Regions from separate parts of the Kitasatospora sp. NPDC092948 genome, predicted to be linked through region 1. Evidence: predicted binding sites of a transcription regulator. Region 1 holds the regulator's gene; the other holds the start of a gene.
The links. Region 1 encodes HrcA, which represses chaperone genes, less so after heat shock. Its sites were predicted from a motif close to TTNGCACTCNGNNNNNCNGAGTGCNAA; they were not measured.
Positions count from the first base shown of each region.

Region 2: a site for HrcA is predicted at 2,546-2,572, ahead of groL (chaperonin GroEL). Genes of this name have one in related genera too.

Region 1 is NZ_JBIVPU010000004.1:127,936-132,242, forward strand. Features, by position in the region: gene ACIQF6_RS14120 (DUF2785 domain-containing protein) at 1-192, opposite strand, end outside; gene ACIQF6_RS14125 (hypothetical protein) at 226-813, opposite strand; gene htpX (zinc metalloprotease HtpX) at 850-1,773, opposite strand; gene hrcA (heat-inducible transcriptional repressor HrcA) at 2,046-3,119, shown strand; gene dnaJ (molecular chaperone DnaJ) at 3,189-4,307, shown strand, end outside.
Region 2 is NZ_JBIVPU010000003.1:72,029-76,335, forward strand. Features, by position in the region: SAM riboswitch class I at 1-3, shown strand, start outside; gene thrC (threonine synthase) at 21-1,307, shown strand; gene ACIQF6_RS09885 (ubiquitin-like small modifier protein 1) at 1,337-1,615, shown strand; gene ACIQF6_RS09890 (cold-shock protein) at 2,190-2,396, shown strand; gene groL (chaperonin GroEL) at 2,728-4,307, shown strand, end outside.

The DNA of each region.
Region 1 (4,307 bases):
CTCGAAGCGGGCCGCCATCGCGTCGCCGAGTGCCAGCCGCCGTTCCTCGGGCAGCCCGGGCACCCAGTCGGCCAGCCGGGAGTACGCGCGTTCGTCGCGTTCCACCGGGTCGGGCGAGCGCAGTGCCTCGGCTACGGCGGCCAGCTCGGCGTCGGACGGGTCCCGGTCGGGCAGGGCGGTCCAGTCGATCATGGGCCACCACCCTAGGAACGTTCCGGGGAGCTGTCAGCCCTCCAGCCCGGGAGCGCCCCAGACCGGGAACCAGCGGGAGAGGTCGGACTCGATGCGCAGGTCGTTGCGGAGCAGGTTGGAGATCTCGATCTCCAGGGGGTTGTTGCGCTTCTCCTGGCCGGGCAGTTTGCACATCGGGTAGAAGGTGCCGCGCTTGTAGAGGTAGACCAGGCCGAGCGAGCGGCCCTCGTGGTCGCGGAAGGCGACGATCGAGCAGAGGAGTTGGGGGCCGAAGCCGTTGGCCTCCAGTTCGCTGTTGACCGCGTGCAGGTCGTTGACCAGGTCGGGGAGTTCCTCGGGGGTGTGCCGGGCGAGCAGCCAGGAGTAGCCGTAGTCGTCGCGGGAGGCTTCGACGGGGGTGCCGCCGCGTTCGGTGTCGGCGTCGAGGAGCGCTCGGACCTGCTGCTGGACTTCGGCGAACGCGCCGCCCTCGACGGCGGCGAAGCACACCGAGCCGAGGCCGGTGGGGCGGAATCCGGTGGCGGCCTGCAGGGTGAGCGCGGCCGAGGGGATGCCGAACAGCTGGTCGAGGTCCGGCTTCACGGGCTTGCTGCGGCCGAACAGGGCGTCCAGGAATCCCACGGGGTCGAGCTCCTTGCGTCGGGGGTCGGGAAGAGGTCACTGCCCGAGTTCGGCGGAGATCTTCGACAGCTGCGCGAGCCGCTGCTCCAGCGACGGGTGGGTGGAGAACAGCTGCGCGGCGGTCTCCTTGGCGCTCAGCGCGGGCGCGAAGTAGAAGGCGTTGTAGGGCTGGGCCTTGCGCAGGTCCTCGGTCGGGATGGCGGCGATCTGGCCGGTCACCTTGGTCAGCGCGGAGGCGAGTGCGCTGGGCCGCCCGGTCAGCTGGGCGGCGGCCCGGTCGGCGGCGAGTTCGCGGTAACGGGAGAGCAGCCTGGTGAGCAGGAAGCTGATCGCGTACACCACCATCGAGGCCAGCGGGACGAGGATCATCGCGATGGCGGCGTTGGAGTCGTTGCTGTTGCGGTTGCCGCCGCCCATCATTCCGCCGTAGAGCGCGATCCGGGTCATCGCGCCGGCCAGTACGCCGAGGAAGCCGGCCACCGTCATCACCGCCACGTCCCGGTGCGCGACGTGCGAGAGCTCGTGGGCGAGGACGCCCTCCAGTTCCTCCGGTTCCAGCCGGCGCAGCAGGCCGGTGGTCACGCAGATGACCGCGTTCTCCGGGTTCCGGCCGGTGGCGAAGGCGTTCGGCATGTCGTTGCGGGCGACCGCGACCCGCGGTTTGGGCATGTCGGCGAGCGCGCACAGCCGGTCCACCGCGCCGTGCAGCTGCGGGAACTCCTCGGGGGAGACCTGGTGGGCGCCCATCGCCCGTTCGGTGATCTTGTCGGAGAACCAGAACTGGGCGACGAACAGGCCGCCGGCGATCAGCACCACCAGCGGCCAGGCGCCGCGCAGCAGCACGATCAGCAGCCCGGTGAAGCCGACGTAGAGCAGGCCGATCAAGAACATGGTGGTGACCATCCGACCGGTCAGGCCGCGGTCGGGGGTGAACCGGGAGTGCTGTCGTGACGCCGACATCGCTGCTCCTCCTTCGCCTCTTCGCCTTCGATGCTGCCACTGGCAGGGCCCGTAGGCACCATCCGAAACGATGGGAATCCGATGGGAATGCGGCTCGGGCGGCCCCCGGGCATCGGCCGGTCCGGTATTCGGTCGAGGATCACGTGGGCGGACCGTTCCTGCCATCAGGCCCGGGCCGTACACTGGCAGGTACGGTTCTGGCACTCTGCCCAGTTGAGTGCCAGAGTTGATCGACCACCGGTTCAACGGACGACGACGGAGGTGCGTGCCCCATGCCGGACGACGGCAAGACCGACGGCCGCCTGATCGACCCCCGTTCGTCCGTGCGCCCACTGGACGAGCGTCGGCTCGCCGTGCTGCGCGCGATCGTCCAGGACTACGTGGGCACCGAGGAGCCGGTCGGCTCCAAGGCCCTGGTGGAGCGCCACAACCTGGGCGTCTCGCCGGCCACGGTGCGCAACGACATGGCGGCGCTGGAGGAGGACGGGTTCATCCACCAGCCGCACACCAGTGCGGGGCGGATCCCGACCGACAAGGGCTACCGCCTGTTCGTCGACCGCCTCGCCGAGGTGAAGCCGATGACGGCTCCGGAGCGCCGGGCGATCCGGCACTTCCTGGAGGGCGCGGTCGACCTGGACGACGTGGTGGCCCGTACGGTGCGGCTGCTGGCGCAGCTGACCCGGCAGGTCGCGGTGGTCCAGTACCCGTCGCTGACCCGTTCCACGGTGCGGCACATCGAACTGGTGTCGCTGACCCCGACCAAGCTGATGCTGGTGCTGATCACCAACACCGGCCGGGTCGAGCAGCGGATGGTGGACTGTCCCGGCCCGGTCGGCGAGGCCCTGCTGGGAGACCTGCGGGCCAGGCTCAACGGCATGGCGGGCGGCTGTCGGCTGCCCGAGGTGCCTACTCTGCTGGAGGACCTGCCGGCCGGTTTCGAACCGGCCGACCGGCCTTCGGTCAGCACCGTGCTGACCGTCCTTTTCGAAACGCTCGCCGAACAGAACGAGGAACGGATCATGCTGGCGGGCACCGCCAACCTGACTCGTTTCGGCCATGACTTCCCCCTGTCCATCCGTCCGGTGCTGGAGGCACTGGAGGAGCAGGTGGTGCTGCTGCGCCTGCTGGGTGAGACCGCGGACTCCGCGATGACGGTCCGGATCGGTCACGAGATCGCCTACGAGGGCCTGAATTCCACGTCGGTGGTCTCCGTCGGTTACGGTTCGGGCGACCAGAGCGTGGCAAAGCTGGGTGTGATCGGTCCGACCCGGATGGATTACCCGGGCACAATGGGGGCGGTGCGAGCGGTGGCACGGTACGTCGGCCAGATCCTGGCCGAGTCATAGCAAGGTTGCGTGAGACCCTCACGCAGCCCTCGCAAGCACTTCTAGAGGCGGAACAAACCGGAGCATTTGGTGGCCACGGACTACTACGCGGTACTCGGCGTCCGACGCGACGCGGGGCAGGACGAGATCAAGAAGGCGTTCCGGCGCCTCGCCCGTGAACTGCACCCGGACGTCAACCCGGACCCGAAGACGCAGGAGCGGTTCAAGGAGATCAACGCCGCCTACGAGGTGCTCTCCGATCCGCAGAAGCGTCAGGTCTACGACCTCGGTGGCGACCCGCTGTCGCCGAACGGCGGCGGTGCGGGCGGCTTCGGTGCCGGGGCGGCCGGGTTCGGCTTCTCGGACATCATGGACGCCTTCTTCGGCGCCGCGACCGGCCAGCGCGGCCCGCGTTCGCGCACCCGCCGCGGTCAGGACGCGATGATCCGACTGGAGATCACCCTGGAGGAGGCCGCATTCGGCACCACCAAGGAACTCCAGGTCGACACCGCCGTCACCTGCACCACGTGCAGCGGTGAGGGCGCCGCACCCGGCACCTCCGCGCAGACCTGTGACATGTGTCGCGGCAAGGGCGAGGTCTCCCAGGTCACCCGGTCCTTCCTGGGCCAGGTCATGACCTCCCGTCCCTGCCCGCAGTGCCAGGGCTTCGGCACCGTCGTCCCGACCCCGTGCCCGGAGTGCGCGGGCGACGGCCGGGTCCGGGCCCGCCGCACCCTCACGGTGAAGATCCCCGCCGGTGTCGACAACGGCACCCGGATCCAGCTGGCCGGCGAGGGCGAGGTCGGCCCCGGCGGCGGCCCGGCCGGCGACCTGTACGTGGAGATCGCCGAGACCAGCCACGCCGTCTTCCAGCGCCGCGGCGACGACCTGCACTGCACGGTCACCATCCCGATGACGGCCGCCGCGCTCGGCACCCAGGTCCCGCTGCAGACCCTGGACGGCCTGGAGGAGGTCGACATCCGGCCCGGCACCCAGTCCGGCCAGTCGATCCCGCTGCACGGTCGCGGCATCACGCATCTGCGCGGCGGCGGCCGGGGCGACCTGATAGTGCACGTCGAGGTGCAGACGCCCACCAAGCTCGACCCCGAGCAGGAGGAGCTGCTGCGGCGGCTCGCCGTGATCCGCGGCGAGGAGCGGCCCTCCGGCCAGTTCGCGCCCGGTCAGCAGGGCCTGTTCTCCCGGCTGAAG
Region 2 (4,307 bases), on a different contig from region 1:
GGAGAAAGGGCCTCGCCACCATGGCTGTTGACACCCCCGCACCCGCACCCGCCGCCGTCGACCTCGGTCCGGCCACCGCGCTGTCCTGTCGCGAGTGCGGCACCCGCTTCCCGCTCGGCCCGAGCTTCGCCTGCCTGGAGTGTTTCGGCCCGCTGGAGATCGCCTACGACTACGCCGGCTACGACGCCGAGGAGCTGCGCAAGCGGATCGAGGCCGGCCCGGCGTCGATCTGGCGCTACGCCCCGCTGCTGCCGGTGCCCGCCGACGTCGCGGGCAAGCCGAACCTGAACCCGGGCTGGACCCCGCTGGTGAAGGCCGACAACCTGGGCCGCGAGCTGGGCTTCACCGCGCAGCTGCACATCAAGGACGACTCCGGGAACCCCACCCATTCCTTCAAGGACCGGGTGGTGGCCTGCGCGATCGAGGCGGCCCGCGCGTTCGACTTCACCACGCTGTCCTGCTCGTCCACCGGCAACCTGGCGGGCGCGGTGGGCGCCGCCGCGGCCCGGGCCGGCTTCAAGTCCTGCGTGTTCATCCCGCACGACCTGGAGCAGGGCAAGGTCGTGATGGCCGGTGTGTACGGCGGCGAGCTGGTCGGCATCGACGGCAACTACGACGACGTGAACCGGTTCTGCTCGGAGCTGATCGGCGACCCGGCCGGCGAGGGCTGGGGTTTCGTCAACGTCAACCTGCGGCCGTACTACGGCGAGGGCTCCAAGACCCTGGCGTTCGAGATCTGCGAGCAGCTCGGCTGGCGGCTGCCCGAGCAGATCGTCATCCCGATCGCCTCCGGCTCCCAGCTCACCAAGATCGACAAGGGCCTGCAGGAGCTGATCAAGCTCGGCCTGGTCGAGGACCGCCCGTACAAGATCTTCGGCGCCCAGGCCGAGGGCTGCTCCCCGGTCTCCGCCGCCTTCAAGGCCGGCCGCGACGTGATCAAGCCGGTCAAGCCGGACACCATCGCGAAGTCGCTGGCGATCGGCAACCCGGCCGACGGCCCGTACGTCCTCGACATCGCCCGCCGCACCGGCGGCGCCGTCGAGGACGTCACCGACGCCCAGGTGGTCGAGGCGATCAAGCTGCTGGCCCGCACCGAGGGCATCTTCGCCGAGACGGCCGGCGGCGTCACCGTCGGCGTGCTGAAGAAGCTGGTCGAGACCGGGCAGCTCGACCCGAGCAAGGAGACCGTCGCGATCAACACCGGTGACGGCCTGAAGACCCTCGACGCGGTCGCCGACTCCGGCATGACCGCCGTGATCCGCCCGACGCTGGAGTCCTTCCGCGCCGCCGGCCTCGTCTCCGCCTGAACCCCCACACGTTTTCGAGGAGTAGATCCATGAGCGCCACCGTCCGCATCCCCACCATCCTGCGCACCTACACCGGCGGCTCCGCCGAGGTCACCGCCGAGGGCGCCACCCTGTCCGCCGTCGTCGCGGACCTGGAGGCCAACCACCCCGGCATCGCCGCCCGCCTGCTGGACGACACCGGCAAGCTGCGCCGCTTCGTCAACGTGTACGTCAACGACGACGACGTGCGCTTCGCCGACGGCCTGGAGACCGAGATCAAGGACGGCGCCTCGGTGTCGATCATTCCGGCGGTGGCCGGCGGCTGCTGACGCCGCCCCCGCGCATTCGCCCTGCCGCCGTCGGACCCCGGAATTCGATTTCCGAGCGGTCCGGCGGCGGCTTCGCACATCGGTGCCGGGGTCTGTTCCCGAGCGCGGGCAGCCGTGATTCCGGCCCGGCGGGTCGCTGGAATTCCGGGACCGGTGGAGGAGTAGAGTGCCGGTGGAGCCGTTCCCCGCCAAAGCCCGCTCCAATCCTCGTTTTTCCCGCACCGCAACCTCGCGCAGGCCCCGTCCCGTCCCGCGCTCTGAGACATGCGCCGGACCGCTCACCGCCCGATCTGTCAGGCCGCCGTCAGAATTCTTCCGGCGATTTGCGGTGACACGTCCGTTATGTCCGGTGGCAATTGTCGCGCCTCATACCTTTCGCCCTGTCATATCCCCTACGGGGTACGGACTTTCCGCAAAATTGGGGCCTGTTGCAGAGGGCGCATATCCGGATACATTCAGCCGCGACAGAGGCTGCGCCGTGCGGGGGGGAGTCCCCACAGGCCGGTCTTCCAGACCTCCGGGTCCGCGTCCTGCGGATCTCTGAAGGGCCAGCACAGCACAAGGGGAGTTCGGAATGGCTCAGGGCACCGTCAAGTGGTTCAACGCCGAGAAGGGCTACGGCTTCATCGCGGTCGACGGTGGAGCGGACGTGTTCGTCCACTACAGCGCGATCCAGATGGACGGCTACCGCACCCTGGAAGAGGGCCAGCGGGTCGAGTTCGAGATCTCGCAGGGTCAGAAGGGTCCGCAGGCCGACATGGTCCGCGCCGCCGGCGCCTGACGGCCCGGCAGACCGCACATACGACAGGTGCGACCGGCAGGCCCGGTCCCGGCGCGACGCGTCCGGGGCCGGGCCTGCCGGCGTTCCGCGGCCGGGCTGCGGGTTTCCCGGGAGGGTCGTCGGGCATGCTGTCGGGCACGCCGAATGGGCTTGCACTCGGCACCCCCGAGTGCTAATCATTGGCGTTAGCACTCACAGCGTGAGAGTGACAACGGACCGGGCCGGTGAGGCCCCGGAAGCGACGGGGACATGACCCGCGTTCTCCTGGGCCGTCCGTCGCGGGCACCCCCTTGGTCCGAGCAGTCGACCGTGTCCCGGAGGACCACTTCTAATGGCCAAGATCATCGCCTTTGACGAGGAAGCCCGCCGCGGCCTTGAGCGTGGCATGAACCAGCTTGCCGACGCCGTGAAGGTCACGCTCGGCCCCAAGGGTCGCAACGTCGTTCTGGAGAAGAAGTGGGGCGCCCCCACCATCACCAACGACGGTGTCTCCATCGCCAAGGAGATCGAGCTCGAGGACCCGTACGAGAAGATCGGCGCCGAGCTCGTCAAGGAGGTCGCCAAGAAGACCGACGACGTCGCGGGTGACGGCACCACCACCGCCACCGTGCTGGCCCAGGCGCTCGTCCGCGAGGGTCTGCGCAACGTCGCCGCCGGCGCCAACCCGATGGCCCTGAAGCGCGGCATCGAGAAGGCCGTCACCGCCGTCTCCGACCAGCTGCTGGCGCAGGCCAAGGACGTGGAGACCAAGGAGCAGATCGCCTCCACCGCCTCCATCTCCGCCGCCGACACCCAGATCGGCGAGCTCATCGCCGAGGCCATGGACAAGGTCGGCAAGGAAGGCGTCATCACCGTCGAGGAGAGCAACACCTTCGGCCTGGAGCTCGAGCTCACCGAGGGCATGCGCTTCGACAAGGGCTACATCTCCGCCTACTTCGCCACCGACCTGGAGCGCATGGAGGCGAGCTTCGAGGACCCGTACATCCTCATCGCCAACTCCAAGATCTCCTCGGTCAAGGACCTCCTCCCGCTGCTGGAGAAGGTCATGCAGAGCGGCAAGCCGCTCGTCATCATCGCCGAGGACGTCGAGGGCGAGGCCCTGTCGACCCTGGTCGTGAACAAGATCCGCGGCACCTTCAAGTCCGTCGCCGTCAAGGCCCCGGGCTTCGGCGACCGCCGCAAGGCCATGCTCGGCGACATCGCCATCCTCACCGGCGGCACCGTGATCTCCGAGGAGGTCGGTCTCAAGCTGGAGAACGCCGGCCTGGACCTGCTGGGCACCGCCCGCAAGGTCGTCATCACCAAGGACGAGACCACCATCGTCGACGGCGGCGGCGAGAGCGACCAGGTTGCCGGTCGCGTCAACCAGATCCGCGCCGAGATCGAGAACTCCGACTCGGACTACGACCGCGAGAAGCTCCAGGAGCGCCTCGCCAAGCTGGCCGGCGGCGTGGCCGTCATCAAGGCCGGCGCGGCCACCGAGGTCGAGCTCAAGGAGCGCAAGCACCGCATCGAGGACGCGGTGCGCAACGCCAAGGCCGCCGTCGAGGAGGGCATCGTCGCCGGTGGCGGCGTCGCCCTGCTGCAGGCCGGTGTCGCGTTCGACAAGCTGGAGCTGGACGGCGACGAGGCCACCGGCGCCAACATCGTCCGCGTGGCCCTGGAGGCCCCGATCAAGCAGATCGCGACCAACGCCGGCCTCGAGGGCGGCGTCGTGGTCGAGAAGGTCCGCAACCTGCCCGCCGGCCACGGCCTGAACGCCGCGACCAACGAGTACGTCGACCTGATCGCCTCCGGCATCATCGACCCCGCCAAGGTCACCCGCTCCGCCCTGCAGAACGCCGCCTCCATCGCGGCGCTGTTCCTCACCACCGAGGCCGTCATCGCCGACAAGCCGGAGAAGGCCGCTGC